DNA from 4 places in the Streptomyces sp. NPDC031274 genome. Region 1 is predicted to be linked to each of the others. Evidence: riboswitches for the same ligand, from Rfam matches in the RefSeq annotation. Region 1 holds a riboswitch; each other region holds the start of a gene.

The links. A riboswitch is a leader RNA that binds a small molecule or an ion and turns the genes downstream of it on or off. The one in region 1 is predicted to bind cyclic di-AMP.
Region 2: linked by a shared signal. The riboswitch ahead of ACZ5CR_RS37170 (C40 family peptidase) and the one ahead of ACZ5CR_RS28165 (transglycosylase family protein) in region 1 are both predicted to bind cyclic di-AMP.
Region 3: linked by a shared signal. The riboswitch ahead of ACZ5CR_RS39355 (C40 family peptidase) and the one ahead of ACZ5CR_RS28165 (transglycosylase family protein) in region 1 are both predicted to bind cyclic di-AMP.
Region 4: linked by a shared signal. The riboswitch ahead of ACZ5CR_RS26340 (transglycosylase SLT domain-containing protein) and the one ahead of ACZ5CR_RS28165 (transglycosylase family protein) in region 1 are both predicted to bind cyclic di-AMP.

What each region holds. Positions count from the first base shown of each region.
Region 1 covers NZ_JBVIHP010000019.1:71,774-79,385, reverse strand. Annotated here, with positions in the region: gene ACZ5CR_RS28185 (Ppx/GppA phosphatase family protein) at 1-312, opposite strand, end outside; gene ACZ5CR_RS28180 (DUF501 domain-containing protein) at 309-860, opposite strand; gene ACZ5CR_RS28175 (FtsB family cell division protein) at 940-1,419, opposite strand; gene eno (phosphopyruvate hydratase) at 1,622-2,902, opposite strand; gene ACZ5CR_RS28165 (transglycosylase family protein) at 3,195-3,914, opposite strand; cyclic di-AMP (ydaO/yuaA leader) riboswitch at 3,918-4,110, opposite strand; gene ACZ5CR_RS28160 (transglycosylase family protein) at 4,292-5,326, opposite strand; gene ACZ5CR_RS28155 (cytochrome P450 family protein) at 5,463-6,803, opposite strand; gene ACZ5CR_RS28150 (nucleoside triphosphate pyrophosphohydrolase) at 6,913-7,612, opposite strand, start outside.
Region 2 covers NZ_JBVIHP010000032.1:39,544-47,155, forward strand. Annotated here, with positions in the region: gene ACZ5CR_RS37155 (lipase family alpha/beta hydrolase) at 1-144, shown strand, start outside; gene ACZ5CR_RS37160 (M23 family metallopeptidase) at 361-2,010, shown strand; gene ACZ5CR_RS37165 (ATP-dependent DNA helicase) at 2,031-4,598, opposite strand; cyclic di-AMP (ydaO/yuaA leader) riboswitch at 4,856-5,012, shown strand; gene ACZ5CR_RS37170 (C40 family peptidase) at 5,021-6,235, shown strand; gene ACZ5CR_RS37175 (hypothetical protein) at 6,313-6,666, opposite strand; gene ACZ5CR_RS37180 (C40 family peptidase) at 6,985-7,612, shown strand, end outside.
Region 3 covers NZ_JBVIHP010000036.1:74,723-82,334, reverse strand. Annotated here, with positions in the region: gene ACZ5CR_RS39370 (amidase) at 1-900, opposite strand, end outside; gene ACZ5CR_RS39365 (ATP-dependent Clp protease proteolytic subunit) at 1,120-1,755, shown strand; gene ACZ5CR_RS39360 (hypothetical protein) at 1,763-2,071, shown strand; cyclic di-AMP (ydaO/yuaA leader) riboswitch at 2,435-2,598, shown strand; gene ACZ5CR_RS39355 (C40 family peptidase) at 2,602-3,075, shown strand; gene ACZ5CR_RS39350 (DUF6328 family protein) at 3,214-3,798, shown strand; partial or broken gene ACZ5CR_RS39345 (LysE family translocator) at 3,846-3,980, opposite strand; gene ACZ5CR_RS39340 (LysR family transcriptional regulator) at 4,131-5,042, shown strand; gene ACZ5CR_RS39335 (ATP-binding protein) at 5,054-5,530, opposite strand; gene ACZ5CR_RS39330 (helix-turn-helix domain-containing protein) at 5,800-6,660, shown strand; gene ACZ5CR_RS39325 (DUF397 domain-containing protein) at 6,670-6,894, shown strand; gene ACZ5CR_RS39320 (8-amino-7-oxononanoate synthase) at 6,895-7,612, opposite strand, start outside.
Region 4 covers NZ_JBVIHP010000017.1:148,405-156,016, reverse strand. Annotated here, with positions in the region: gene ACZ5CR_RS26365 (DUF3291 domain-containing protein) at 194-736, opposite strand; gene ACZ5CR_RS26360 (helix-turn-helix transcriptional regulator) at 769-1,461, opposite strand; gene ACZ5CR_RS26355 (hypothetical protein) at 2,048-2,320, opposite strand; gene ACZ5CR_RS26350 (hypothetical protein) at 2,313-2,720, opposite strand; gene ACZ5CR_RS26345 (ArsR/SmtB family transcription factor) at 2,807-3,445, shown strand; cyclic di-AMP (ydaO/yuaA leader) riboswitch at 4,765-4,922, shown strand; gene ACZ5CR_RS26340 (transglycosylase SLT domain-containing protein) at 4,925-5,650, shown strand; gene ACZ5CR_RS26335 (hypothetical protein) at 5,680-5,853, opposite strand; gene ACZ5CR_RS26330 (DUF4232 domain-containing protein) at 6,379-7,065, shown strand; gene ACZ5CR_RS26325 (cytochrome P450 family protein) at 7,568-7,612, shown strand, end outside.

The DNA of each region.
Region 1 (7,612 bases):
GACGCCGAGGATGTCCACGACCCCGCGTACGAAGTCGTCGCGGTTCTCGGCGTCGCGGGACGCGGAGGTCGCCACGAAGCGCAGGCGCTCGGCGCCGTGCTCCTTGATGACATCGGCGTACTCGCGGCAGGCCGCGAAGGTGCGGTCGAGTGCCTCGGGGGCGAGGCGGCCCGTCTTGTCGACGCCCTGGCCCAGGCGGACGATCGTCATCCGTCGGTCCAGGTCGACCAGCTCGCCGGTCGCGGGGTCGGCGTCCGCCACCAGGAGGCGGATCGAGTTCGTGCCGCAGTCGATGGCTGCCACGCGGGTCATGCGCGCTCTCCCGCCACGGGCTCGCTCTCCGCCTCGGCGAGGCTCACGCACGCGCCCTTGCGCCACCACTCCGGGAGCATCGCGATCGCCTCGTCGCCCAGGGGGTTCACCCCGGGGCCCGCGGCCAGCGAGTGGCCGACCAGGACGTGCAGGCACTTCACGCGGTCGGGCATGCCGCCCGCGCTCGGGAAGCCCTCCAGGACCTCGATGGCGTCACGGCGCGCGATGTAGTCCTCGTGCGCCGCGCGGTACGCGGCCGCCAGCTCGGGGTCCGTCTTCAGCCGCTCCGACATCTCCTTCATGACGCCGTTGGCCTCAAGGGTGCCGATCGCGGAAGCGGCCCGCGGGCACGTCAGGTAGTACGTCGTCGGGAACGGCGTCCCGTCCGGCAGGCGCGGCGCCGTCTCGACGACGTCCGGCTGCCCGCAGGGGCAGCGGTGGGCGATGGCCCGCAGGCCGCGCGGCGGACGGCCGAGCTGCTGCTTGAAGGCCTCGACGTCGGCGTCGGTGGGCTCGGTGCGCGGGGTGGTCGGCGGGGGCGTTTCCATGCCTGTCTTTCGATCGGTTCGCTACGAGAGGTAGTGGGTGAGGAAGTACGAGAGGTCGTGGCGGGAAAAGTCAGTCGTGTCAGTCGTCGTCGGGGCGGTCGGCCTTGTCGACGCCGTCCCAGACGTTCGAGTACCAGGGCCTGGCGGCCGCCCCCTGGTCGGTGCGCTGCGCCTTCGCCGCCCCGGGGCCGATCACCGTGTAGCCGGTCTCGCCCGGCATCACATAGTGCAGCCGCTCCCGGACACGCTGCTCCGCGTACGCGTCGTCCCGCCAGCGGGCCTTCTCGTCCTTCAGCTTCTCGACGTTCTCGCGGTGCTCGGCCTGCTCGCGGCGCTGATCGGAGATCTCCGCGCGCTGCGACACGTACTGCCTTATCGGGTAGGCGAGCGCGACGACCAGCGAGCAGAGGACGAGCGCGAGGAGCGCGGCGCGTCCCGTGAGCCGGGAGCGGCGCGCCTGACGCTTCGTCTGGGAGCGGTAGACACGCTCCGCGGTCTGCTCGCCGAGCAGCCGCAGCCTGGTCGCGGTGGAGAACCGGTCGCGGTCCTTCACGGCCATGTGTGCCGCCTCCCCGATACGTACGCTGCGCTTCGCTCCGCCTTTGCTCCCTGATTTTTCCCTTGGATGCAAAGCACGTCCCCGCACACGGTACGGGACCGAGTACGGGGACGTACGTAACTACTCAGCGGAGCCGGAGCCCGGCGGGTCCGGCGGAGTCGGCGGGTTCAGCCGACCCCGCCAGTTCAGCCGGTCTGCCGGTTCAGCCCTTGAAGCGGGGGAACGCCGAACGGCCCGCGTAGACCGCGGCGTCGTCCAGGATCTCCTCGATGCGGAGCAGCTGGTTGTACTTGGCGACGCGCTCGGAGCGGGCCGGGGCGCCGGTCTTGATCTGGCCGCAGTTGGTGGCGACGGCCAGGTCGGCGATGGTGACGTCCTCGGTCTCGCCGGAGCGGTGCGACATCATGCACTTGAAGCCGCTGCGCTGGGCCATCTCGACGGCGTCGAGAGTCTCGGTCAGCGAGCCGATCTGGTTGACCTTCACCAGGAGGGCGTTGGCCGACTTCTCCTCGATGCCACGGGCCAGGCGCTCCGGGTTGGTGACGAACAGGTCGTCGCCCACGAGCTGGACCTTCTCGCCGAGCTTCTCGGTGATGACGTTCCAGCCGGCCCAGTCGTCCTCGAACAGCGGGTCCTCGATGGAGACGAGCGGGTACGAGGCGACGAGCTCCTCGTAGTACTCGGTCATCTCGGCGGCCGAGCGGGACTTGCCCTCGAACTCGTACGAGCCGTCCTTGTAGAACTCGGACGCGGCGACGTCGAGCGCGAGCGCGATCTGCTCACCGGGGACGTAACCGGCCTGCTTGATGGCCTCGAGGATGAGGTCGAGCGCGGCGCGGTTGGAGTCCAGGTTCGGGGCGAAGCCGCCCTCGTCGCCCAGGCCGGTGGCGAGGCCCTTGTCCTTCAGGACCTTCTTCAGCGTGTGGTAGACCTCGGTGCCCCAGCGCAGGGCCTCGGAGAACGACTCGGCGCCGATCGGCGCGATCATGAACTCCTGGATGTCGACGTTCGAGTCGGCGTGCGACCCGCCGTTCAGGATGTTCATCATCGGAACGGGCAGCAGGTGCGCGTTCGGGCCGCCGAGGTAGCGGAAGAGCGGCAGGTCGGAGGCCTCCGACGCGGCGTGCGCGACGGCGAGCGAGACGCCGAGGATGGCGTTGGCGCCGAGCGAGCCCTTGTTGTCGGTGGCGTCGAGGTCGAACATCGCCTGGTCGATCAGGCGCTGCTCGGTCGCGTCGTACCCGACGAGCTCCGGGCCGATCTGCTCGATGACGGCGAGGACGGCCTTCTCCACGCCCTTGCCGTGGTAACGGTTGGGGTCACCGTCACGGAGTTCGATGGCCTCGAAAGCACCGGTGGACGCACCGGACGGAACGGCGGCACGACCCGTGCTGCCGTCGTCGAGGCCGACCTCGACCTCAACCGTGGGGTTGCCTCGGGAGTCCAGGATTTCCCGGGCTACGACGACGTCGATGGACGGCACGAGCATCTCCTTCTGGGATGTGACGCGGGTACGCGGGGCGTTGGCCTCGCGGACATGAGCCTAACCGGCTCCCGGGCAAGAGCGAGCCGAGCGACCGCCCGGTGGACAAACCGAGAGCAAAATGTTTCCGAACGGAACAAAGCAGGGAGGGCAACGAAACCCGCCCCGGTGCGTACGGGGGATACGCGCACCGGGGCGGGGAGAGCAGCGCCCGAAGGGGCGCGGGGAACTGCGCGAAGCGAGCACGAAGCGCCCGCGGAGGAAGACAAGCCCCGCAGGCGCCCCGCCAGAACTAGCTGAGGTGCAGCTGCTGACCCGGGAAGATCATGTCGGCGTTGTCGATGATGTCGCCGTTGAGCTTGTACACCTTGTGCCAGCCGCCCTTGACGTCCTTCGCCTCGGCGATCTTGGAGAGGGTGTCACCCTTCTTGACCTTGTACTCCCCGTCACCCTTCTTGACCGTCTTACCGGTCGGGGTCTGGACGGTCTTCTTGGACTCGGTCTTCGGAGCCTCGGTCTTCGGCGCCTCGGCCTTCGGAGCGGCCTGCTGCGGCTGCTCGGTCTGGGCGCTGGGCTCGTTCTTGGGCTGCTCCTGGGTCTGCTGCGGGGCGCTCTCCTGCGCACCGCCACCCTCGTTGGAGGCACCCGAGAGGCCGACGCCGCAGCTCGGCCAGGCGCCCTTGCCCTGGCCCGCGAGGACCTTCTCGCCGATCTCTATCTGCTGGGCCTTGGAGGCCTGGTCGGCGCTGGACGCGTACTTCGTACCGCCGTACGCGGCCCAGGTGGACGACGAGAACTGCAGGCCGCCCGTGTAGCCGTTGCCGGTGTTGATCGACCAGTTGCCGCCGGACTCGCACTGGGCGACGGCGTCCCACTCGGAGTTCGTCGCCGCGGAGGCCGAGCCGGCCGCCATCAGCGGGGCTGCGACCGCGACACCGGTGACGCCCGCGAGCGTGGCGACACGGGTGGCCTTGGACGGGCGGCGGTGCTTGCCCTTGCTGGAAAACAGCATGAGTGATCCCCTCACCGACGCCTGCGAGGTGAGCTGTCGGGTTCGGGCCGATGAAGTTGCCCGGCCGCGCTTCCTTGAGCGCGACTTAACCCCTAGCCGTTCCCGTCCGTTCCTCCGCATCGCTCTCGCGATGCTGAACGGCCGGGCCCGGCGGAAACCTTGGTTCCCCCGCTCCTGCCTACGGCGCTTGCGCGACGACTGTTCCCGAACGGCCGTTGGCAGGACTCGGCGTACCGACCGGCGGGGCCCGCTGTGGCGAGCGGTCACGACCGTAGGCATGGGATCGGTCGATTTCCAAAGACGATCAGGGCTTCTGAGACCCATCTCTCACTTGCACCAATCCAGACATCAGGCGCAAAGCGAGTCGCCAACTTCCCCTACTTTTCGCCCAAATCGAGGCTCTGACCGGGAAGGATGAGGTCGGGGTCGGAGCCGACGGCCTTCTCGTTCTCCGCGTACAGCTCGGTCCACCCGCCCTTCACGTCGAGGTCGTCGGCGATGGCCCAGAGGTTGTCCCCGGAGCGGACCGTGTACGTCCCGTCCGAGCCGTTCCGCTGACGCTCGTCGCCACGGGAGGCGTGCCGACCCGAACCCTCGCGGGAGTCGTCGCCGGGCTGCTTGCCGTCCGCGCTGTCGCCGCGGTGGCGGCCTTCACCCTCGCCGGTGGTGGGGGTGGCGGTCGGCGAAGTCTCATCGCTCTGCCCGGACTTGCCCGAGCCATCGGAATCACCCGACTCGCCCGAATCACCCGACTCGTCGTGATTCTTGTCTCGCGCCTCGTCGCCGGAGCCGGACTTGTCGGTCTTATCGGCCTTATCGGTCTTGCCAGACTCACCGGAAGGCTTCTTGGAGGACTCGCCCGAGGACTTGTCCGAAGACGTGGCACTGTCCGAGGGGTCGGCCGACTCGCTCGGCGACGCGCCCGGCTCATCCGAGTCGTCCGAGTCATCCGAGTCGCCGGGGTCGGCCGACTCCGTCGACTCGTCGGAAGGCGTCGTCGTGATCGGAGCGCCCGGGTCGACGTCGGCGGCGGCGCCGTCCTGAGTGAGCCCGGCGACCGGCGCGCAGCTCGGCCAGGCCTTGGTCCCCTGGTCGTCGAGAACCTTCTCGGCCACGGATATCTGCTGCGAGCGGCTGGCCTGATCGGCGCTCGGCGCGAAGTCGAGGCCGCCGTGGTCCTCCCAGACCCGCTGCGACAACTGGAGCCCGCCGTAGTACCCGTTGTCCGCGTCCGCGCTCCAGGATCCGCCGCTCTCGCACTCCGCGAGCTTGTCCCACGTGGCGGCGTCCGCCGCGCTCGCGCTGGTGGCACCGAGCAGCGGGATGGCGATGGCCGATCCTGCGACTCCTGCCGCGACGATCAGGGCCGGGGCCTGGCGGGGGCGTCGGTGACGACCATTGCCGGAGAGCATGCGGTTGCCTTTCGCGTGACTGGAGCGACGACAGCGGCACGGGATGCCGAGTCGTCGGTGAACGTAGCGGGAGTCGAACGCTTGTCACAAGTCGATGCAGCGGAGATCACGTGAAAGTCACAGTCTTGACGGCATGTCAGCTGGACGGCGTTTCAGATGCCTGATATTTGCTCTGCTGTGCGGGCGCGAACTCCACGGGCAGCGTGCGGAGTCCACGCATGATGAGCCCGCCACGCCATCTCAAATCGTCAGGTTCCGCCGCGAGTCGCAGGTCAGGGAGGCGCCGCAGAAGCGTCGCGAGGGCGGTCCGCCCTTCGAGCCGGGCGAGCGGTGCGCCGAGACAGTAATGAATGCCATGGCCGTAGCCGAGGTGTTGGTTGTCGCGGCGGGAGAGGTCGAGCGTGTCCGGCCGGTCGAAGCGTTCCGGGTCACGGTCGGCGGCGGCGAGGACGACGAGGACGGGGTCGCCGACGGCAATGTCCTCCCCTCCCACGGTCAGCCGCTCGGTGGCGAACCGCCAGGTGGCGAGTTCGACGGGCCCGTCGAAGCGCAGGAGCTCCTCGAGCCCGGTGTCCAGGAGACCGGTGTCGCCGCCCCTGAGGGAGCCCTGGAGCCGCTCGCGCTGTTCGGGGTGGGTGAGGAGGGCATAGGCGCCGTTGCCGATGAGGTTCACGGTCGTCTCAAAACCGGCGAAAAGCAAGATAAAGGCCATTGCGGCGGCCTCGTTCTCCGTGAGGTGCTCGCCGTGGTCGGAGGCGCGGATGAGCCCCGAGATGAGGTCGTCGCCGGGTTCGAGGCGCTTGCGGTGGATCAGCTCGGCGAGGTAGCCGCGCATCTTCTTCACGGAGCGGGCGACCCCGCCCCTGGGGCCTCCCCCGTGGCGGATCATCATCCCCGCCCAGTCACGGAAGTCGTCCTGGTCCTCGCGGGGCACGCCCAGCAGGTCGCAGATGGCGTAGATGGGGAGCGGGAAGGCGAAGTCGTGAATGAGGTCGGCCTCCCCCTTCTCGACGAACTGGTCGATGAGACGGTCCGTCAACTCCTGCACGCGTGGCGCGAATTCGGCGATGCGGCGGGGCGTGAAGGCCTTGGAGACGAGGCGGCGGAGGCGGGTGTGGTCCGGCGGGTCGATGTTGAGCAGATGCGTCATGAGGTTCGCACTGCGCTCGCCCGGGATCCCGGTCTTGCTCTTCGCGTGCGCGGGCTCACCGTGATGGGCCGGATTCTTGCTGAGCCGCGGATCGGCGAGCGCCTGCTTGGCATCGTCGTACCGCGTGACGAGCCAGGCCTCCACGCCACTGGGGAGCCGGGTCTTGTGCACGGGGGCGTGCTCGCGCAGCCAGGCGTAGGCGGGATAGGGGTCGGTGGCGAACTCCCAGGTGAAGAGTTCTGGCCCCTGGGCGGGGTCTGGCCCCTGGGCCTCGGACGCGGGGGCCCCTGCGGGGCAGGCTGCGGGGACGGGCGGCTGGTCTTGCATGGGGTCGACGCTATCCGGCGTACGGGAGGCTTCCTTCCTCTGGCCCGGCGCCTTGCGTACCGTCATCACCGGCTCCGCCGTGTTCGTCCTCAAACGCCGGACAGGCTGATCAGCGGCCGGAATCCGCCTCCGCCACAAGCACCGCGTCCCGATAAGCCCGCGCGGCGACCCGCAGCGCCGCCTCCGGGTCCACGCCCTGTGCCTCGGCCCGTAGGGCGAGTGCCAGGAGTTCGTAGCCGACGCCGTCGCCCGAGGGGGCCCGTACCTCCAGGCCCGCCGTCCGTGCCCGTGCGGCCAGCTTCGATGCCAGTGCCAGGCCCGGCTGGCCCAGGGGGACGCCCTCCGTGACCGATGAGCGCTGCTTCTCCTGTGCCTTCGTGCGGAGCCAGTGCGCCTTCACGTCCTCGGGGGTCTCCGCCGAGTCGTCGCCGAATACGTGCGGGTGGCGGTGGATCAGCTTGTCGACGATCGTGCCCGCCACGTCGTCCACGGAGAACGGGGACTCCTCGTCCTCCTCGGCGATACGGGAATGGAAGACCACCTGGAGCAGGACGTCGCCGAGCTCCTCGCGCAGTTCCTCCCTGTCGCCCTCCTCGATCGCCTCGACCAGTTCGTACGCCTCCTCGATCGCGTACTTCGCCAGGCCCTTGTGCGTCTGCTGGGACGACCACGGGCACTCGACCCGGATCCGGTCCATGACCTGGACCAGGTCGAGGAGGCGGGCGCCCGGCAGGTCGTACGACGCCGGGAGCAGTTCCAGGTCCGGCATCGAGAGGCGGCCGGAGCCCGCGAGCCTCGCCAGGCCGTCC
Region 2 (7,612 bases), on a different contig from region 1:
GCGCAGAACGTACGTGTCTCCGGTATCGGCCATCTCGCCCTGCCCGTGCACCCCGCGGTCGCCGCCGGAATCCGCCAGGCCCTCGATCGGCCTGATCCGGGTACCCCTGCGACGGGCGTCGAGAACGGACTGACCGTGGCCTGAGGGACAGCTCCGAGCAGCTCACGCACCCCGCGATGCGGGAATTTTGTCGAACGGATCTCGAACGCAGGGCCAAAGCTGTGCCCACAGTCCCCCGAAAGACGGCCGAATGCCCGTTTCCTGAGAGCGCGAAACCAGCCGAAGATTGTCGCGCCCGCGTACCGCCGGGTACAGTCACCGCACTGCTCTGCCCCTGCTGCCGAGGCGAAAGAGAAGTTGGTGAACGACCGTCACCCGTCGGGGAGCTCAACACCCCCGGCCTCGGCACCCGCCGACTACGCGCCCTACGCGGCGTACGACCAGCAGGGCACTCAGCACGGCGCCTATACGGGTTACGACGGCTACTCCACCGGAAGCTTCGACACCACAGGCAGCTATGCGACGGCCGGTCCCGACACCGGAAGCTTCGCGTCCGACCCGCTCTTCGGCGACATGCCCGGCAGTTCGTACGACACCGGCCAGTGGGCGACGACGGGGACGCAACAGACGCTGAACTACGACCCGTACGCCGCGCAGCACCAAGCCGCGTACGACACCAGCGGGTACGAGACCGGCGGTTACGACACCACCGGCATGTGGTCGACCGGCGGCTATCAGCACGTCTCCGCCGACATCCCGGCGCAGGCCGGTCCCGATATCACCGGGCAGTGGGACGCGAGCGCCTGGAATCAGCCGCAGCAGACCGGCCAGTGGGAGACACAGGCCTTCGACACCGGCGCGTACGACGCGACCGCGTGGAACTCCGGCGGCCAGGACATGACGTTCGGGGCCACCGGGACCCACGAGGCGTACGGCATCCCGGAGGACCACGGGACACTCGGGACGCAAGAGGCCCACGGAACGTACGAGGCCCAGGACACGCCCGGAGCGCCCGACACGTACGAGGCGCCCGAAACGTACGAGCATTCGCCTTACGACACCGGGTCCTACGCCCCCGATTCCTACTCCTCCCCGGCGCAGGCCCCCGAGGCACAGACTCCCGAGGCCTACGCCCAACCGACTCCCGCTGAGCACGAGTTCACGCCCGACGCGGCTCCCGCCGATTCACTCGGTCCGGTCGAGCCGAGCCATCACGGCTCCGCCGGTGCCGACGAGCCGCCGGTCATGGACCGCTCGCACGGCTCCCGCTCGCGGACCCGCCGCCGCACCCCCTCCAAGCGTTCCGCCCTCTTCACCGTCGCCGTGCCGTCCGCCTGTGTGATGGGCGTGGCCGGTATCGCCGCCGCCTCCGTGGGCAGCTTCGGCGGCGACGAGGGCAAGGAGACGCAGGCGGCATCGGCCCCGGACCCCACGTCGGTGCAGCCTTCCGCCGCCAACAACAAGCTCGACACGCAGCTGGCGAACCTCTCGGCGGACGCTGGTGACTTCGCCGACCGCGCGAGCCGCACCCAGGAGCGCATCGACCTCAAGGCGGAGAAGGTCGCCGCCGAGAAGAAGGCGATAGAGGAAGCCGCGCGCAAGGAGCGTCTGCGACCCAAGTTCGCACTGCCGGTCAAGCAGCACGGTCTGAGCGCGTACTACGGGCAGGCGGGCGTCAACTGGATGTCCGCGCACTCCGGGATCGACTTCCCGGTGTCGTACGGCACCGAGGTGCTCGCCGCCACCGACGGCGTCGTCTCCACGAAGTGGAACAGCGCCTACGGCAACATGGCGATCGTGACCGCCAAGGACGGCACGGAGACGTGGTACTGCCACCTCTCCACGCACAAGGTCTCCAGCGGCCCCGTCAAGGCGGGCGACCCCATCGCCTTCTCCGGAAACTCCGGCAACTCCACGGGACCGCACCTGCACTTCGAGGTGCGCCCCGGCGGCGGCTCGGCGATCGACCCGCTGCCGTGGCTGCGCAGCCACAACCTCGACCCGACGTAACTCCGGCCGCCGCCCCCGCGTTACAGCTTCTCCACCGGCGCGTACCGCAGCAGGAGCCGCTTCGGCTTGGGCTCTCCGAAGTCCACCGTCGCCTCGGCGTTCGCGCCCGTGCCCTTCACCCCGACCACGGTCCCGAGGCCGAACTGGTCGTGCGTGACCCGGTCCCCGATCGCCAGCGCGACCACCGGCTTCTCCGAGGCGCGGCGCGTGGCGAAGCCCTGCGCTCCCCCGGTGCGCGAGCGCGACGACGACAAGGAAGAGGCGATTCCGGCCGCGGGGCCTGAGGAGGCAGGCGCGCCGACGGAGCCCTTCCGCTTCCAGTCCAGGTGAACCTCCGGGATCTCCTCCAGGAAGCGCGACGGCGGGTTGTACGAGGGCTGTCCCCAGGCGCTGCGCATCGAGGCCCGCGTCAGATAGAGCCGTTCCCGCGCGCGCGTGATGCCCACGTACGCGAGGCGGCGCTCCTCCTCCAGCTCCTTGACCTGGCCGAGGGAGCGCATGTGCGGGAAGACGCCGTCCTCCATGCCGGTCAGGAAGACGACCGGGAATTCGAGGCCCTTGGCCGTGTGCAGCGTCATCAGCGTGATGACTCCGGAGCCGTCGTCCTCCTCGTCGGGAATCTGGTCCGAGTCGGCGACGAGCGCGACCCGCTCGAGGAACGCGGAGAGCGTGCCCGAAACGCTTGTGCCCGCGCCCGCGTCTTCCTCTCCACCGCCGGTTCCGTCCTCAGTCTCGCCCTCGGCCGCCCCTTCGGTCTGCCCTTCGCCGTCCTCGCCGTTTTCGCCGTCCTCGCTGCCGCCACCGCTGTCGTGTTCGAACTCAAGTGCCACGGCGGCGAGTTCCTGGAGGTTCTCGATGCGCGTCTCGTCCTGCGGGTCGGTCGAGGCCTGCAACTCGGCGAGATACCCGGTCCGTTCGAGTACGGCCTCCAGGACGACGGCGGGGCCCGCGCCGGACTCGACGATGGTCCGCAGTTCCTCCATCAGCACGTTGAAACGCTTGACGGCGTTCGCCGAGCGGGCCGCCATTCCGTACGCCTCGTCGACGCGCTGCAGCGCCTGCGGGAAGGAGATCTTCTCGCGCTGCGAGAGCGCGTCGATCATCGCCTCAGCGCGGTCGCCGATACCCCTCTTGGGTACGTTGAGAATGCGCCGCAGCGGTACGGAGTCCTCCGGGTTGGCGAGCACCCGCAGATACGCGAGGACGTCCCGGACCTCCTTGCGCTCGTAGAAGCGGACGCCTCCGACGACCTTGTAGGGCAGGCCTACGCGGATGAAGATCTCTTCGAAGACACGGGACTGCGCGTTCGTCCGGTAGAAGATCGCGACGTCGCCCGCCTTCGCGTCGCCCGCGTCGGTGAGCCGGTCGATCTCGTCGGCGACGAACTGCGCCTCGTCGTGCTCGGTGTCGGCGACATAGCCGGTGATGCCCGCGCCCGCGCCCGCGTTGGTCCACAGGTTCTTGGGGCGGCGGCTTTCGTTGCGTTCGATGACGGCGTTGGCCGCGGTGAGGATCGTCTGCGAGGAGCGGTAGTTCTGCTCCAGGAGGATCGTCGTCGCGTTCGGGTAGTCCTCCTCGAACTGGAGGATGTTGCGGATCGTGGCGCCGCGGAAGGCGTAGATCGACTGGTCCGCGTCACCCACGACGCACAGCTCGGCGGGGTCGTCCCCCTCGCCTCCGGAGGGGCCGACCAGCTCGCGCACGAGGGCGTACTGGGCGTGGTTGGTGTCCTGGTACTCGTCGACCATCACGTGCCGGAAGCGGCGGCGGTAGTGCTCGGCGACGTCCGGGAACGCGCGGAACATGTTGACCGTCGTCATGATCAGGTCGTCGAAGTCGAGGGCGTTCGCCTCGCGCAGCCGCGACTGGTACATCGCGTATGCCTGGGCGAGCGTCTTCTCGAAGCCGTCGGCGGCCTGTCCTGCGAAGGTCTCCTCGTCGATCAGTTCGTTCTTCAGGTTCGAGATCTTGGCGCTGAAGGACTTCGGCGGGAACTTCTTCGGGTCGATGTCCAGGTCACGGCAGACCAGGGCCATCAGGCGCTTGGAGTCGGCGGCATCGTAGATCGAGAAGGAGGAGGTGAAACCGATCGTCTTCGACTCGCGGCGCAGTATGCGCACGCACGCGCTGTGGAAGGTCGACACCCACATCGCGTTGGCCCGCGGCCCGACGAGCTGCTCGACGCGCTCCTTCATCTCGCCCGCGGCCTTGTTCGTGAACGTGATCGCCAGGATCTGCCCCGGGTGCACGTGCCGCTCGGCCAGGAGATACGCGATGCGGTGCGTGAGGACCCGGGTCTTGCCGGAGCCCGCGCCCGCGACGATGAGCAGCGGGGTGTCCGCGTGCACGACTGCCGCGCGCTGGTTCTCGTTAAGACCGTCGAGCAGGGCTGCCGGGTCGAGCACGGGGCGCGGGGCGCCGTCGCGGTAGTGCGCGTCCCGGGGTGCGGGCGCGTCGAACTTCCCGTCGAACAGATCATCCGGAACGGACTCCGGAGCACTGTCCTCGGGCGGCGGCGGGGGCTCTTCCTCCGAAGCCCGCGAGGGCTTGAGGTCCGCCAGGAAGCTGTCATCAAAGAGGCTGCTCATCGCCTCCCGAGTCTAGGCGGCCCCACTGACAACCCGCTCCGGGTTCCGGCCACGTCCACTCACGAACGTCCACTCGTCTACGCCCTGCCCACGCCCGATCACCCTCCGCCACCGCATGGCGTGTCCGCATCAAGAGCTTCGTAAAGTCACGAAAATGTATCGGGCATATCGAACATCAACCTTCACACGAGCCACACGAGTTGGCTAGCGTGCTGCGTGGGCTGCTCGTACTCCCACCGGCGAACCCCGCCGGGAACGGGTGGCCTCCGCCGAGTTCGATCTCCTCGGAGCCGGGGACCCACGATGAACTTGGGGTGAATCGGTCCCGTACGAAGTACGGGACTGTAGGGCAACCTTCCGGAACCACCCGCCCGAACCCGACAGCTAACCCGGTAGGCGGTCTACGGAAGGAGTCGCCTCCCTTGGCGTCGCACCGCAAGCCGCGGACCCGCATGGCCGGCCTACGCGTCACCCCCGCCATCGGCATCACGACGGCCGCCCTCACCTCCGTGGCCCTGCTGTCACAGAGCGCGCAGGCGGCACCGTCCGCACCGCAGAAGCCCAGCCTCGAAGAGGTCCAGAAGAAGGTCGACGACCTCTACCATCAGGCGGGCGTGGCCACACAGAAGTACAACTCGGCCAAGGAGCGCACGGACACGCAGCGCAAGAAGGTCGACACCCTTCTCGACGACGTGGCCCAGCGCACCGACAAGCTGAACGAGGCCCGCCAGGAGCTGGGCGCGTTCGCCGCGGCGCAGTACCGCACCGGCGCCGTCTCCGAGACCGCCACGATGATGCTCGCCGACGACCCGCAGGGGTACTTCGACCAGAACCATCTGTCGGACCGCCTGACCGCGCGCCAGAAGAAGGCGGTCGACGACTACCAGACGAAGCAGGCCGCGGCGACGAAGCAGCGCACGAAGGCCGCCAAGAGCCTTCAGACGCTGAGCGACTCGCGGGACGACCTCAAGGCGAGCAAGCGGACCGTCCAGAAGAAGCTGGGCCAGGCGCGCACGATGCTCTCGAAGCTGACGGCCGAGGAGAAGGCGCGGCTCGCGGCGATCGAGAAGAAGAAGGAAGAAGCGGCCAAGCGCAAGGCCGCCGAGCTGGCCCGCAAGCAGGAGGCCGAGGCGGAGGCCAAGCGCAAGGCGGCGGAAGAGGCCGCGGCGAAGGAGCGCGAGAAGAACAAGGAGACCCCGGACACCGGCTCCGGTTCCGGTTCCGGTTCCGGTTCGGACGCGGGTTCGGGCTCCGGCTCCGGCTCCGGCAACACGGACAGCGGGTACGCGGCGAAGGCCGCGAAGGTCATCGACTTCGCCGAGGCACAGATCGGCAAGCCGTACGTGTGGGGCGCCACAGGACCCGACTCCTACGACTGCTCCGGGCTCACCCAGGACGCGTGGAAGGCCGCGGGGATCTCCCTGCCGCGCACGACCTGGGACCAGGTCAAGGTCGGCACGACCGTGAAGACCGCCGACGCCAAGCCCGGCGACCTGGTCTTCTTCTACGACGACATCAGCCACGTAGGTATCTACATCGGCAACGGCAAGATGATCCACGCCCCGAAGCCGGGTGCGAACGTCCGCACCGAGTCGATCTACTACATGCCGATCCACAGCGTGGTACGGCCCGCGTAACCCTCACGACCGTCACACGAGAAAACGGCCCTCCACGCGCGCGTGGAGGGCCGTTTTCCGTGAGTGGGGGGGCGGGATCAGGTCCACAGCACCGCGATGAAGATGTTCGCGACGGTCAGAAGACCGACGGCGCCGAACATCCCCTTGTCCACCTTCTCCTCGTCCCGCTTCACGTAGACCAGCGCGAGGATCACGATCAGCACGGCCATCTTGATGCCGATCTTGAGGTTGTTGACCGGGTTGTCGTCCGCCTGGTTGAGACCCACCAGGACGACGCCCGTGACCAGCATCGTCAGCGCGCCGTGCAGCATCGCCGGGTTGAAGCGGGCCGTGCCCTCGCCCATCTGCTTCATCTGAGTGAGGAAGCCACCCAGGAGGGAGGCGATGCCGATGATGTGCAGGCCGACGAAGAGGTGGGTGAGAACGTCCATGAGCCGGAGCCTAGCCGGGGCCATATCACCACTCCGTAGCCAGGTGGGCCCCAAGCGCCGCATCGGACACACGCCTACGGGAAGGGCGCTCGGTCCGGTGGACCGCACAGCCACATTCGGTCACCGGCGGCACACTTCAGCCAGTTGCGCACAATCCGTCACCAACCCGTGACGGTCAGGTTTAGCGTCCTTCGTCAGGTGACCGGCTCCCCACCGCCGCTCGGAACAGGGGCGGCAGTCGGACACCACCACCGAGAATCCGGCGGCGGTCCGCTCCCCCTGTGTGGGCCGCCGCCGGAACCTTAAGGAGCCCTTTTCGTGGCAGCGCACCGCAAGCCCAAACAGCGCTCGCTCAGTGGCCATACGGCCCGTACCGCCGCCACCATCGCCCTCGCCGGGGCCGCCACAGCCATCGCCTTCGACGGCACAGGACACGCGGATCCACGGCTCACCCCGGCCGCGGTGAAGTCCAAGGTCGACGCGCTCTACCGCGAGGCCGAGGTCGCCACCGAGAAGTACAACGGCGCCAAGGAGAAGGCCGAGAGCGCCGAGAAGTCCCTGGGCGAGCTGCGCGACGAAGCGGCCCGCAAGACGGAGAAGCTCAACTCGGCGCGCGAGGGTCTCGGTGCGATCGCCACGGCGCAGTACCGCACCGGTGGCATCGACCCGGCCGTCCAGCTCGCGCTCTCCTCCGACCCCGACCAGTACCTCGAGCGTGCCGCGCTCGCCGACCGGGCGGACAGCCGCCAGGCCGCGGCCGTCAACGGCGTGCGGAAGCAGCTCCGGGAGATCGACCAGCTGCGCAGCGAGGCCGACGACACACTCGTGGACCTCAGGTCCCGTCAGGCGGAGCTGAAGAAGAACAAGAAGACCGTCACCGGAAAGCTCGAGGCGGCCAAGCGGCTCCTGTCGCAGCTCACCGCCGAGCAGCGCGCGAAGCTCACGG
Region 3 (7,612 bases), on a different contig from region 1:
AGCGAAGACCGTGACGGCCGGCGCGAACGCCTCGGTGACCTCGCGGTCGACCGGCACCGCTCCCCCCAGGTCCGGCGACCAGGCGATCCGCAGCCCCCTCAGATCCCGTTCCAGTGATCCGCCGAACGCGCTCCCCGGCATCTCCAGAGCGATCGGCGAGCGCGGGTCGGGCCCGGCGACGACGGACAGCAGCAGGGCCGCGTCGGCCACCGTGCGCGCCATCGGCCCCTGCACGGCCATCGTCGACCACGGGGCGGTGTCCGGCCAGCTCGGCACCCGACCCGGCGAGGGGCGCAGGCCGACCACGTTGCAGAACGACGCGGGGTTGCGCAGAGAGCCGCCCATGTCGCTGCCGTCGGCCAGCGGGTGCATGCCGCACGCGAGCGCCGCCGCCGCTCCCCCGCTGCTGCCGCCCGCCGACCGCCGAAGGTCGTACGGGTTGCGGGTGGCACCGAAGACCGGGTTGAAGGTGTGTGAACCGGCAGCGAACTCGGGCACGTTGGTCTTGCCGACGGTGATCGCCCCGGCGGCGCGGATGCGCTCGACGATCAGCTCGTCGCGGTCCGGGACGTTGTCGGCCAGGAGCGGGGTCCCGTAGGTGGTCCGGATGCCACGGGTGTCGTGCGTGTCCTTGTGTGCGATGGGCAACCCGTGCAGCGGGCCGAGCGGTTCGCCGCGCGCTGCCTGCTCGTCGGCGGCGTACGCCTCGTCGAGCGCGCGCTCCGCCGAGAGGGTCACCACGGCGTTCACGGCGCCGTTGACCTGCTCGATCCGGTCCAGGTGCGCCTGGACGACCTCGCGCGCGGACAGTTCGCGCTCGCGGATCCGGGCGGCGAGTTCGCGGGCGGTGAGGTGGACGAGCTCCCCGGCGTCGGGGACTCGGTGGGCTTCAGGGCTCATACGACGCTTTCGGCTCGGGGCGGCTTTCGGGGCGGTCGGCGGCCGACGTTCGTGGCCGCGTTCTCGGCATGCGCTCTCAGCGAGCGGCTGAAACGCGGTGCGTCTGTTGACTCCGGCGGATCACTCGAACATGCTCCCCATCACGACGTTACGTACGTCCTGTACATTTTTTACAGACACCTTGGGGAGCAGCCACCCCCGCCAGAGGAGAGACGTGCCATGAACCGACCGTTCGCCCGCCATGTCCTGCCCGAGTTCACCGACCGCACCTCCACGGGGCAGCGGACCCTCGATCCCTACTCGAAGCTGCTCGAGGAGCGCATCGTCTTCCTCGGGACGCCGATCGACGACACCTCCGCCAATGACGTGATGGCGCAGTTCATGCACCTCGAATACTTGGCGCCCGACCGCGACATCTCGCTCTACATCAACGCTCCCGGCGGCTCGTTCAGCGCGATGACGGCCATCTACGACACGATCCAGTTCGTCACCTGCGACGTGGAGACGGCCTGCCTGGGCCAGGCCGCGTCGGCGGCGGCCGTCCTGCTTGCCGCGGGCACCCCCGGCAAGCGATGCGCGCTGCCGGGCGCCCGGATCCTCATCCATCAGCCCTCGCTCGCCGAGCCGATCCACGGCCAGGCGACCGACTTGGCGATCCAGGCCGACGAACTCCTGCGCACCCGGGCGCAGCTGGAGAAGCTGCTCGTCCAACACACCGGCCGGAGCCCGGAGCTCGTCGCGGCCGACATCGAGCGCGACAAGATCCTCAGCGCCTCCGAAGCGGTCGAGTACGGCCTGGTGGACCGGATCATCGCGACCCGCACATCGTCCCTGCGCACCCCGGACGCGAGGTGAGCCACCGGTGCTGCCGCCCGAGCTTCCTCAGCTGCCCGCGCTCACCCGCGCCGAGGGCGAGTTGATCGACCGGTACCTCGAAGTGGTCGACCTGGTCGGCCGGATCAATCCCGCCCGCGCCTCGGACACCTACGGCGGGCTGCGCGCCGCACAGGCCCTGGTGAGCAGCGCGACCGCCTTGCGGGACGCCCTGACACTCATGCACCAGCGGGGCGAGAGCGCCGTGCACGCGCCGACGCTGGCCCGAGCGCTCCGTGTGCTGGACGGGGAGCGGCGAGCCGGACGGGTCACTGTGCCGCCCCCGTCGGCATCCTGAGCCTCCGTCACCCCGGCCCTGACGTCCGAACCGTCCGGGGCGGGACTCAAACGAACCAAACGGGCTACCTCGTTCGGCGTAGACGATCGTAGTCATTCGGGCTGTCCGCGGTTGCGTCAGATGTGTACGCGACGGCCGGAATTCCTCGTTCCGGTGCTGGTCGAACGATCGTCGAGGGCCTCACCCCGATCCCGAATCAGACTTTGTCCACCCGAACGGTTCAGGCGTGAGGAGCCTCACAAAACGCCGTTTCGGCTCGGAATTCGCACCCTTGACGGGTCAAGATCCCTTCCGACGACAAGCCCCCGCCACAGCGGCGGGGCGGTCCGGGTGGACGCCGAGTCCTGCCGCCACCCGGATGACCGGTCGACATCGGTGCATCGGCAGGAGTGGAGGACCCAGGCATGACGGGTCGGTCCGGAAGGTCCGGACGCCGACCCTTGGGGTGAAGCCGCACACCGCGGCCGGGCAACTTCGCCAGCCCGAATCCGACAGGTCATCCTTCACAGGCGGCTGACGAAGGGTTGCGCATGACCGCGCTGAATCATGTTCCGTCGCTGCTGACCAGGGCCGGCTCCGTATCGGTCCTCACGCTCGCCGTCGTGGGCGGCACCCTCGTGGGCCCAGGGCTCACGACGGAAGCAGAAGCCGCGACGCACGGAACCAAAGCGCTCAAGATCGCTGCCTCAAAGAAAGGCTCGCCGTACCGCTACGGAGCGAAGGGGCCGCACAGGTTCGACTGCTCGGGCCTGACCCTCTACTCCTTCAAGCGCGCGGGCAAGAAGCTGCCTCGCACCGCCGCACAGCAGTACAACAAGACCCGCCACGTCTCGGCGTCGAAACGCTCCCGCGGCGACCTCGTCTTCTTCCACTCCGGCCGGAACGTCTACCACGTCGGCATCTACGCCGGAAAGGGCAGGATCTGGCACGCCCCGAAGTCCAACACCGTGGTGCGCCTCGAGAAGATCTGGACGAAGAGCGTCTGGTACGGCAGGGTGCGCTGATCACCCGTCACTGAACGTCAGCTGCCGGACGGCGGCGGGAGCCTCACGGCTGCCGCCGCCGCTCGGCCGCCCCCGCCCGGCCCTCTGATCGGCGCGTCCGCCGGGCGTGGACGGCGTCCACGCGGATACTCGTGCGCCATGGCCGAAAACAACAGCGCTCCCCCCGCGGGCGACCCGCCGCCGCGCCACGAGACGAGCTTCGAGCGCGCCGACCGCAACTTCTTTGAGATCCTCCAGGAGCTGCGCGTCACGCAGGCCGGGGTGCAGATCCTCTTCGCGTTCCTGTTGACGCTCGCCTTCACCGAGCGCTTCCCCTCGCTCGACACGGTGCAGCGCGCCACGTACGTCACCACACTGCTGCTCGCCGTCCTGTCCGCCGCCCTGTTCACCGCGCCGGCCGCCCTGCACAGGTCGCTGTTCGGGCAGCACTCCAAGCCGCGGATCGTGCGGGTGTCGTCCCGCCTCGCCGGTATCGGCATGGTGGTCCTGGTGTTCGCGCTCGCCGGTTCCGTGCTCCTGGTCGTGGACGTGGCGGTGGGGCGCACCGGCGGGATCATCGCGAGCGCGGGCACGCTGGTGGTGTGCGCGGGCCTCTGGGGCCTGCTTCCCGCCCTGGTGCGCGGCGCGGGCAAGGGCGACTATGACGACGACACCGACACCGGCGGGCCGGACGGCGTCACGCCATCAGGCCCTCGGTCAGGAGCACCAGGCCCAGGACGCTGAGCGCGACACCTGTACCGCCCTCGATCGAACGGGCCGTACGCGTCCTCCGCAGCCCCGATCGCGCAGGCGACTCCGGCGCGGCGGGAGGTGAGGGCGTTGCGCACCACCACGGCGAAGTCGGCGCCCGGCATGGCGACCATGCCCGCGGCGACTCCGGCGAAGGTGACCGGTTGTGCGTCCACGACCCCAAGGCTGCCGTCGTTCTGCCTTCAGCAGGTATGTGGAATATCCTGGGTCTGCCTTAAGCAGGCGTTTACCCCCACGCCGACGGACGGCACCCCACGGCCGCACGGCCCGTCGGCTCCCGCACGCTCCTGCACCGGGAGACTTCCATGTACGACCCGACGCGGCTCGCCGCACTGGTGGCGGTCTCCGAGGCCGGATCGATCACCCGCGCCGCCGAACGCCTGGGCTACACCGTGCCCGCCCTCTCCCAGCAGCTGGCCAAGCTCGAACGGGAGGCGGGCACCGCGCTCCTGGTCCGGCATCACCGCGGGGCACGCCTCACCGGCGCGGGCGAGCTCCTTCTCGCGCGGGCGCGCCGGGTCCTCGACGAGATGGAGCAGGCCCGCCACGAACTGGCCCGGCTCGCGGGCCTGTCCGGCGGCAGACTGCGCGTGGGGACCTTCACCACCGCCGGGATCCATCTGATGCCGCCCGCGCTCACCGCGTTCCGCCGCGCCCATCCGGACATCGAACTGACGGTCCGGGGCTATGAACCGCCGCTCGGCGTCGCGGCCGTGGCAGCGGGCGAGGTCGACCTGGCCCTCACGCACACCTACGAGCCCGCGGACGCGCTGCCGCTGCCCGCGTCCGTGTCCGCGGAGCAGATCCTGGTCGAGGAGTTGGTCCTGGTGACCTCGCCCGGCCACGCGCTCGTGAGCACCTCGTCACGGCTGCCTCTGAGCGATCTTGCCGGTCAGCCGCTGATCAGCATGGCGCCTTCGCATCCACCCCGGCAGGGCGTGGAGTCCGTACTCGTCCGGGCCGGGGCGACGCCCTCGGTCCTGGTCGAGACTCCCAGTTACGCGCTGGTGTGCGCGCTGGTCAGCGCGGGGCTCGGGGTCGCCGTCGTACCGGAGATGGTGGCGCGGACGGCGGTCACCCCGGTGGGGGTCAGGCCGCTTGAGCCGGGGAACCTGCGCCGTACGATCTCGGTCGTCCACCGCTCCGACGGGTCACACCCCGCGGCGGACACCTTCCGGGCGCTGCTCCGGGGGGCCTTCGGACGCTCGGCGGGGTGAGGGCGAAACGCTCAGCCAGTTGAGCGTGAGGGCGAAGCCGAGGGGGCCGCTGTCGCGTCACCGCGGATCGTCGCGGTCCACGGCAGCGCGATCCAGACCGTCTTGCCGCCCTCGGGGGTGGGCGTGACCGACAGCCTGCCGCCGCACTCCATGGTCAGCCAGCGGATGATCACCAAGCCACGGCCGTTGTCCTGCTGGACCGCGGCGGGCAGCCGCTTGGGGTAGCGGGGATGGCTGTCGGTGACGCCGATGCGCAGTTGTTCCTCCCGGTCGAGCTCCATCTCCACCGTGAAGGTGGGCGACTGGCCCCGGGTGTGCTGGACGGCGTTCGTGGCGAGTTCGGAGACGATGAGCCGGACGGTGTCGGCGGCCTCCGTGTCGTCCGCGAGGCCCCACTCGGTGAGGACGGTCAAGACGTACTTCCGGGCCGCGGAGACCGAGGCAGGATCGCTCGGCAGGGTGACGGATGCTTCCTGAAGGTCTGCCATGGCGACGCTGTCCCTTTCCCACCGGGGCTCGGCTCCGACTCGTCACGGAAGGCACGAGGACAGTCCCGGAATGGTGCTCTGCGCCAGCCTGCCACTCTCGGGGCGCTCACAGGTGGCCATCCACCAAGATGTGCATATATCTGTCGCTCGAAGCGGTGAACTCTGCTACGGAAGACCGTATTTGGGTGAGAGGCCGACGCTTCCTCTACTGTCGCCGGTGAGAGGCCTGAGGAGTCCGGGAAAGAGGCTCCGCCGGGAAGGAGACGGACATGCGGTACGGTCCCGCGGTGCGCCGCCGGAAACTCGGCGCCGAGCTCCGCGCGCTGCGCACGCACGCCGGACTCACCAGCGGCCAGGCAGCGGACCGGGTCGGCTGGCATCAGTCGAAGGTCAGCCGGATCGAGACGGGGCGTAGCGGCGCCAAGGCGGCCGACGTACGCCTGCTGCTCGAGGCGTACGAGGTGAAGGACCCGCACCTGCGCCAGTTACTGGTCGCGCTTGCGGGCCCGGAGGACGACGGCGGGCGCCGCCGCTGGTGGCATGCCTACCGCGAGCTGCTGCCGCCCGCCTACCGCGACTTCATCAGCCTGGAGTCACAGGCCTGCCGGGTCCGCACCCTGGAGACCACCGTCGTGCCGGGGCTGCTGCAGACTCCGGACTACGCGCGCGCGGTGACGCGGGCAGCGCTCGCCGGAAGGCCGGACGAGCAGGTGGACGCGCTGGTCGAGGTGCGTCTGGCCCGTCAGGACGTGCTGCGCGCGGCTCCTCCGCTGCACCTGAGCGTGGTCCTGGACGAGGCGGTGCTCCACAGGCCGGTGGGCGGCAGTCAGGTCCTCGCGGGCCAGTTGAAACGGTTACTGGAAGCCTCACAACTGCCCCACGTGCGGATTCAGGTGCTGCCGTTCACCGCAGGGGAGCACGTCGGCCTCATCGGCTCTTTCGTTATTTTCTCATTTCCGAACATTGCTGATCTGGATGTGGTTGTTCTCGACCACTTGACGAGTAGCCTCTACCTCGAACGGAGAGAGGACCTCCGGGCGTACACGGATGCCTTCAACTCCCTTCGCAGAAAGGCACTTTCACCCGAGGAATCAACGGATCACATCGCCGGGATATGTGACGGCGCGTAAGGGGGCACCATGACTGCACTGCCTCGGCACGTACCTTCAAGCACGTCTCTGCACGACGCACGGTGGCATCGCAGCAGCCGCAGCAACGGCATGAACAACTGCGTGGAAACAGCTCCGCTCGCTTCAGGGCCGAAGCAGGGGCTGCTCGCCGTGCGCGATTCGAAGAACACGGCAGGGCCCGCCCTGCTTTTCTCGCCCGCCACCTGGGAGGCCTTCGTCCACGGCCTCCGGTGACTATCGCGGTGCGGTGCGGCTGATCACCCGGACGGCATCGGCGATCTGTGCGCCGGTGAGATCCGCCCGGGCGGTCAGCCGCAGCCGCGAGATGCCGTCGGGCACCGACGGCGGACGGAAGCAGCCGACGACGAGGCCCGCGCCCCGGCAGTCGGCGGCCCACCGCACGGCCGTTTCCGGCGACGGCGCGCGCACGGAGACGACGGCGGCATCGGGCCGTACCGCCGAGAGGCCCTCCGCCGTGAGGCGTTCATGCAGTTCGGCCGCGACCTCGCGAGCCCGTGCGGCGCGCTCGGGCTCCCCGCGCAGCAGGCGCAGAGCCGCGAGAGCCGCCCCCACGGCGGCCGGGGCGAGTCCCGTGTCGAAGATGAAGGTGCGGGCCGCGTTGACCAGGTGGTCGATGACCTTGGCGGGGCCGAGGACCGCGCCGCCCTGGCTGCCGAAGGACTTCGACAGGGTGACCGTGGCCACCGTGTGGGCGTTGCCCGCGAGTCCGGCCGCCTGCGGGGCACCCCGCCCGCCGTCGCCGAGCACCCCGAGCCCGTGGGCGTCGTCGACGATGAGACCGGCACCGAACTCCGCACAAACGGAATCCAGTTCGGTCAGTGAAGCCGCGTCGCCGTCGACCGAGAAGACCGTGTCCGAGACGACGACCGCGGGACCCGCGTGCCCGTCGAGCGTCTTGCGCACCGCTTCGGGGTCGGCGTGCGGCACCACT
Region 4 (7,612 bases), on a different contig from region 1:
GGACCGCGGCGACGGCCGTCCACGCCTTGATGTCCGGGCGTCGCGATGCCGCGGAGTCGTGGTCCACGTGGTCCACGCACACCATCCGCCCAGAACATCGAGGGCACCGGTGCCGGGCAGGACCGGGATGGCGCTTGAATGCGCCGCCCTCTCACCAGGGCCGACAGGTCGCCGACACGCGGGAAACCATGTGTCAGTTCGCGTCCCCCGCTGGCGTCATCGTTGCTCCGGCCTGCGCGGGCCGCGTCGGCGGCACGACCTCAAGATGCTCGTCGGCCTCGGCCGCCGAGTAGGACGAGGCAAAGGTGAACGCGCGCGGCGACGGTCCATTCGCCTGCAGGTCCGCCAGCCGGCCCAGGGCCTCGCCGACCGTCGGGAGGTGACCTGCGGAGACCCACCAGAGCACCAAGTGCGCCTCGACGTGTCGCTCGAACCACTCACGGCGCTGCCGCATCACCTCCAAGTGCCCGCTGCGGTAGGTGAAGTCCCACAGCGCCTCCGGGGTCTCCCACACCGACAGATTGACGATGACGTTCTCGCCCGCCGGGCGCAGGCCGGTGGCGTCGGGCGATCCCTCCTCCACAAGCCGCCAGACGAAGCCGGGCGCGTCGTCAGCTGCGGCGTTGACCGGGGCGAGCATCTCGACGAACGGCGCGATGCGCGGGTCGTCCAACGGGTGGCGGAGCGTGGCGATGTTGAGCTCGGCGAGGTGCGCGGCATGCGCGGATGCGGTCATGACCTCATCCCAGCACGGCCCACTTTTCTATGTCAATAAATATTGTTTTTAGAAGCTTCGAGTACGACACAGCACTCCCCGGGCCTGGCATCCATACGGGCGCGGACGGGACCGTCCTCGCCGAGCAGCCCTTCCAGGAGCGCCAGATTCATCCCGCAGACGAGCGGCGGGAAGCGCTCGGCGACGGCATGGAAGGGGCAGTTGCGCATACGGACCACGCGGGGCGCCACCTCGGCACCTTCCATGTCCTTCACTTCGGCGGCTTCCGTATGTGGTTCGTAACCGCGCGCGGACAACATCTCCACCGCCTCGTCGAGGTCGCCGCAGGGCGCCGCCGAGCCGCGCAGGGTCTCGCCCCGGCGGCGCGCGGCCGCACAGAGCCCGGCGTCCAGGCCGGCCTGTTCGGCAGCCTCGGCGAGCAGTTCAGCGGCTGTGCGGTAGTCGCGGGCGGGCAGCGACACCGAGTGCTCGGCCCGCGCTCGCGTGTACACCTTGGCGGGGCGGCCCGCCCCCGGCCCCGAACGGCCGGTCAGGCGGCGACTGCCGCTCTCGAGCAGGCCCGCCTCCGTCAGCTTGTCCAGATGGTGCGCGGCGAGCGTGCGCGCCACCCCTGCCGCCTCGGCGGCCTCGTTGCGGCCGACCTCACGGCCTTGCCCCGCCACGTACTCGTACAGGCGGCGCCGCACAGGATCCTGCAGCACCGCGATCGCGTCGATGTCCTTCACCTCGCCATTCTAGGAACAACACAAGTTGGAGATAGAAGGGGACGGCCAGATCCACGGCCCGTGTCAGATCAGATGGCCCGTGCCGAGCTGGGGCGGTCCTCAGCGGCGGGGAGGACCGGATCACGGGGAAGCGGGTCAGTTCGCCCTCGACCCACTCGTGCGCGCAGTGGCACCGGATACGGATACGGATCGTGCTGCGCTCGGCGTAAGGATTGAGTCAGCAGTCAGTGCATCAGCGAGACTCACGGCGGAACAGCCAAGTATCCCTGTAAGTACGCGACGCTGGCGTTCCGTCAAGGTGCCCAGGAAGACCACCGCGTCGGCATGGGCCTGCTCACACTGAAGGCGTGGGCGTGCCCCTCCGAGAACGCCTCCTGCCCGCTGTTGGCGAAGACGCTTCCCTGCAATAACCAGCAGCGTTGGGTAAGCGGCTTATCCGCCGATGAGCTCGCACACGGGAGCGAGCGCCCGTGTGCGACGTACATCTTCGCTCTCAACTCCACCTTGTTCAGCCGGTCGCCATGAGTCCCCAACCCTATGGACCAAGCGAGATCGACTGGCAGGCGAGGACTTGGTCCGCGGACCGTCAACGGCGGCGTGCGGTCAGCAGCCAGGCGAGGTCTATCACCGCGATCGCTCCCCAGATCCAGCAGACGACGGCGCTTCCGTCCGGCGCCAGCGCCGTGGCGAGTACGCCCAATCCGACTGTGCCCAGCACTAGCCTGGTGCTGCGCCTCAATGCCAGTGACGCGCGCAGTGGCCCCGGTTCGGCCAACCTGTCGGCCAGGTAAGCGTCGAATGCCTCCGCGACCTGATCGTCGATCTCGTCCCGCATCTGGGCATCCAGTGATTCAGGCATGGACGGCCACCCGCTGCACCGCGGTTGCCTGAACGGAAGCCGCCATCGGCGGCCACAGCACGACGACAGCGCACAGTGCCGCCAGGAGGAGTTCCAGCGTGCAGGCCAGCGTCAGCGAGATGAGGGCGTAGTGCCCGGCCGTCATGACGTCGAACCAGGCGTCGACCAGCAACAACACGGCTGTCGCGATGGACGCCAGCGGCGCCCGGTGGTCACTACGCCGAACCAGCACCGCTGACGTCAGCAGACCGGCGATCTCCAACGCGACGAAGCCGACCCAGCCGACCCGCCAGTGCTGCGCCTGATAGGGGTCCGGCAATGTCGTCCACAGCACTGCGAGCCATGGCATCAGCGCCAGCCCTGCGGCCAGTAACAGCCTGCCGACCAAGTTCTTTCGCATCTCGACCCCCGCACGTTCCAGCGCCTGCCGGCACCCTCCTGAGTCAAAGTAGCTATTGCAGAGATATTCTGCAAATAGTCTCTGTGATGGCTGCAGAGAGTCTCTGCAGTACGCTGGCCGACATGGTCGAGCGCCCCGAGAAGAGAGTGCTCACCGGCCCGGACCTCAAAGCCTTCTACAAGGCACTGTCCAACCCGGTGCGCCGCGACATCCTGAGCTACCTCGGCGAGCACGGTGAAGCGAACTCCACCAGCGTCGCCAAGGCCCTCGGTGAAAGCACCGGCACCACCAGCTACCACCTGCGCAAACTCGCCGACCTCAAGCTGATTGCCGAGATCGAGGAGCGGTCCACCGGCCGGGAACGCTGGTGGAAGTCACTCATGACGGACATCTTCACGCCGCCGGGCCTGGAGTTGGCGGCCGACGAGCGCGAGGCCGCGGTGAAGATCGGCGCCCTCAAGATGACCCATGACCTGAACCTGGTCGTGAGCGCATACGCCGGGTACGACTCCTCCGCAGGCTGGAACCAGATCTACCGCGCCGGACTGCGGATGACGAAGGATCAGGTCGCCGCGTTCGTCGAGGAGTACCAGACGCTTCTACGCAAATACCAGACGGAGCCCGGTGACCACCCGCCCGACTCCCGGCACATGGCCGTACGCCTGGTAGTTGTGCCCGACGAGGGCTCCCGGCCCACCCTGCCGACTGAGCCGGACGGCGATTAGCGCCGCACCAGACGACAGAGTCCTGGCATAGAGGTCAGTCCAGGGCAGCGACGCCGTCCTCGCCTCGACCTGCTTGGGCTCGCAGGCGTTCGGCCCGCTGTTTCTTGTCGTCGATGTGCCGCAGGCTCTCCTGTTCTTGTCGTCGATGTGCCGCAGGCTCTCCTGTTCTTGTCGTCGATGTGCCGCAGGCTCTCCTGCAAGCTGGCGACCTCGCCGAGCCACCGCATCCGCTGCGCCTTCCGCCCGCATCGAAATCGGCGGCACAGTACAGCTCCACCCTCCCCGGGCCCCGGACTCCGCCGGGCGCGTCACGATCTTCGGCCCGAGCCCCGGAGAATGCTAAGAGAGGAGGCTCGGGCCGCTCCTGAAGCCGGGCGGACCCCGGGATTTCCCTCCCCTGGGCGGGAGTTGCGGGAATTTCCTCCAGGGCACCCTCTCGGGTCATCTGACCGTCAGCTGAAAAGAGTTCTCAGCTCCGGCGTTAATTCATGATGCACAACACTCGAGAGGGGATTGATATGCCGTCACATCCAGCGGGACGGACCGAGATCGGGGCCTTACCTCCTTCGGACACAGGCGGGAATTCTGGCCCCATGCAACCAGCGCACAGCCAGCCTCGCTTTGCGGGGGGGGGGGAAGCGAAATGACGGAAAGCCACCGAGGGTCGATCCTGCGGGCGTCGACAGTACCGGCTCCGCCGACACCGTGTCTCCGCACGGATACAGAGACAAAGAAGCCCCTACCCCTGAGGGACCGCAGCGGCCCGGGACCGGCAGCCGGATTCGCCTGCCGGGTGCGGGGCGAGGCAGCGGCAGACTCCGGCCAGGGCCCTGCGGCATCGGCGTCAGGGGGCGCACACAGCAGGACCTGACCCAGCAGGATCGCTTCCCGGCGAGTTCTGCTGGTTGCGGGTACGGGAGAGTGCCTGTTTCGCGAAAGCGAGGGCGGTGAACCGCCACCACACCCCCTGCCCCGGCGCCCGTGCCGCCAGGGTCACGCGCGGCCCAATGTCTATTTTGCGCGCCATTCATGCCGAATAAAGCCATATGGGGCACCCTCGTGCTGCATTCCCTTCAGTGAATTGAGTCACGCTTCCGGTCGCGGCGCCGCTGGGAACAACTGCGAACCGTTGGGCGCACTTCCGTTGCGCACTAAGAAATTTGGGGTTTTTGATCAATGAGTGCGAGCGGCCCTGTTCGCCTGGAGGCGAGCCCTCGCGCATTGCCTATGCGAATTCGTGTCTTGTTCCTTCTGGCATTCCTCGCCTAACGTCACCGTCAATCCGGATGGAACGCCGAATCCTGCCGCTGTCCGGAAACCCATCCCACTCACTTACGCACGGCAGGAGCGGGGGACCCAGGTAAGCCGCCGATCCGGATTCCGGAACGGCTCCGGGGTGAAGTCGCATTCACAGTGCGGCCGGACATCTCCCGTCCGAACCCGACAGCTCACCTCGCAGGCGACGGAGAGGAAATCGTCATGCCTGCAAAGGGAAAGCACCGCCGCCCCAAGTCCAGCCCGCTCACCCGGAACCTCGCCGCCGCAGGCACGGGCGGCGCCGTGCTCGTCCTCCCGGTGCTCGGTGCGACCACCGCAGCCGCTGCGCCGGCCGGCGCAGCGGCCAAGCCCGCCGCGGCCCCCACGACGTACGTCGTCGCCGCCGGTGACTCCCTCGCCAAGATCGCCCGCGAGCACTCCCTGAGCGGCGGCTGGAAGAAGCTGTACGCGGACAACCGCAGCACGCTCGGCGACAACCCCAAGATGATCCACCCCGGTCTCAAACTCACCCTCGGCGAAAACGCCCCCGCTCAGCGGGCGGACCGCTCCGAGCGCACGGACACCCTCACCGCCGAGCCCGCCGCAGCCCCGGCGAAGAAGACGTACACCGACGACCTCGACGGCTGGATCAGGGAGTCACTCGACGTACTGGCCCAGCACGGCATCCCCGGCACCTACGAGGGCATCCACCGCAACATCATGCGCGAGTCGTCCGGCAACCCTCAGATCACCAACAACTGGGACTCCAACGCCGTCGCCGGAACGCCCTCCAAGGGGCTCCTGCAGGTCATCGACCCCACCTTCGCCGCGTACCACGTGCCCGGCACCTCCACGGACAGCTTCGACCCCGTCGCCAACATCACCGCCGCCTGCAACTACGCGGCCGACCGCTACGGCTCGATCGACAACGTGAACGGCCCCTACTAGACCGTTCGGTGACTGTCACAGCCCCGCCTTCAGGAGCCCCAGGTCCCGCAGGCACTCGGCCAATCGGCCAGCTCGACGAAGCTCAGGGTCGGGCCGTCGGCGACGGCCAAGAACCGCCGATCCGCTGCCTGGGGCGCGGCCATCGCGTGGCCGACGGCTTCGCCGCGATCAAGGCGGCCGTCTTCGACGATTTCCCTGCGCATTGCGAAGACCGCCCGCCAAGGTATCCCGCACGGCTCCCGCCTGGACGAGATCCGTTCTGGACGAGATTCATTGGGGGGCGGCAAGGCGGAGTGCTGCCTGGCCGCACCACTCCCCCGCACGACCCTCGACACACCGGATCGGGTCAAGGTCCGCCGGGTTACGAGTCTGTCCCAGCCGGGCGGCAGCCGCGAGCAGGCCTCGACGGTGGCGGGAACCGCCTTTACGGTCGGCCGGTGACGTACACCGGCGCTCTGCGGCGCGCCGTGACAGAACCCCTGAATCCCCTGCCGTACAGCGCCTGTACAGCGCCTGCGGCGGGCCACGGCAGGGGTGTGGGAGAGGCCGGTTGTGAGGCGGGGTGTGACCGATCGTGGTGCGAGTGGTGCCTGGAGGTGTGTGTAACAGGGATGCATTAGGCGGTGATTGATCGGAACGGGAAGCCCGGCCGGGCGGGTCCTGGTGGTCAGAAGTGCTCGCTCGTAGCGAGCACCGTCAGCACCCCATCCGATTCTGAGGAAGACACGATGCGCGTTCACAAGCTCACCTTCGCCGCCCTGGCTGTTGCCGCGAGTCTCTCGCTCACGGCCTGCAACGACGACGACGTCACGGGACAGGGCGACCCGTCGTCCGCATCCAGTACGTCTTCGTCGGGCGGCGGTTCGGAGCAGAACGGCGGTTCGGGCTCGGGCGATTCGGAGCAGGGCGGCGGCGAGGACTCCGCCGGGAAAAACTCGGGCGGGCAGGGCACGGACGCCGGGACCGGCTCGGACGAGGACGGCACGGCCGCCGACAAGTGCCGTACCGACGATCTGGACATCACTGCATCGGACAGCACCATCGACGGCGACACGGAGGGCTCCGTCGCGGTGGAGATGAAGAACAGCAGCGGCCGGGGCTGCGTGCTGTCCGGGTTCGCGGGCCTCGACCTGAAGACCAGCGAGGGGGATCTGTCCGCCGAGCGCACCGGCGAGCCGGCCGACCGGATGACCCTCCAGGACGGGAAGTCGACGTTCTTCAACGTCAGCTACCCGATGAACGACTCGGGCGGCTCCGGCGTGAAGGTCACGAGCCTTGTGGTGACCCCGCCCGGCGAGACGAAGTCGTTCACCCTGGCGTGGCCCGGCGCCGCCACGCTGCCCGTCACCGACGGCGCCGGCTCCCCGGTGAAGGTCGGCCCGATCGGCAGTGCCGGTCAGGGCGGCTCCTCCTGATCAGCGAGGTCAGCCTGATCAACAGGGTCAGCACGTGTCTCGCGTAACACTTGTCTCGAGTAGCACTCGGCGCGAGTAGTACTCGTCTCGCGTAGTGCACGGGTCGGGCTTGCGCGGGACGCGGTTACGGGACGTTGCTGGCCCCGGTCACCGCTCCCCGGCCCCCAGTCCCCAGTCCCCAGTCCCCAGTCCCCAGTCCCCAGTCCCCAGTCCCCGGAAGGATCCGCGCTGCCGGAACAGACGACGGAATGTGTCGCGGTCGGCGAGAAAGCGGCCGGTATCCGCTGCGGCCTGGTGGTGCAACGTACCGGTGCGATTGTCCCCGCGCCGGACTGCCCGGCCGGTCGGCGGCCTGATCTGTCAGCGGGCAACTGCGCAACTCCTGGACGTACTTCGCAGGTTGGAGCAGGCTGTCCCCGCCCTCCGCCACCGCGAACTGGCTTCCTTGTCCGCCACCCGCCCGCACCGCGCCGCTTGTCGCCCCTACCTGAGGAGTTCTCGCATGGACCAGCCGCAGATCCTTGTCCTGGACGCCGCAGGCAGCGAC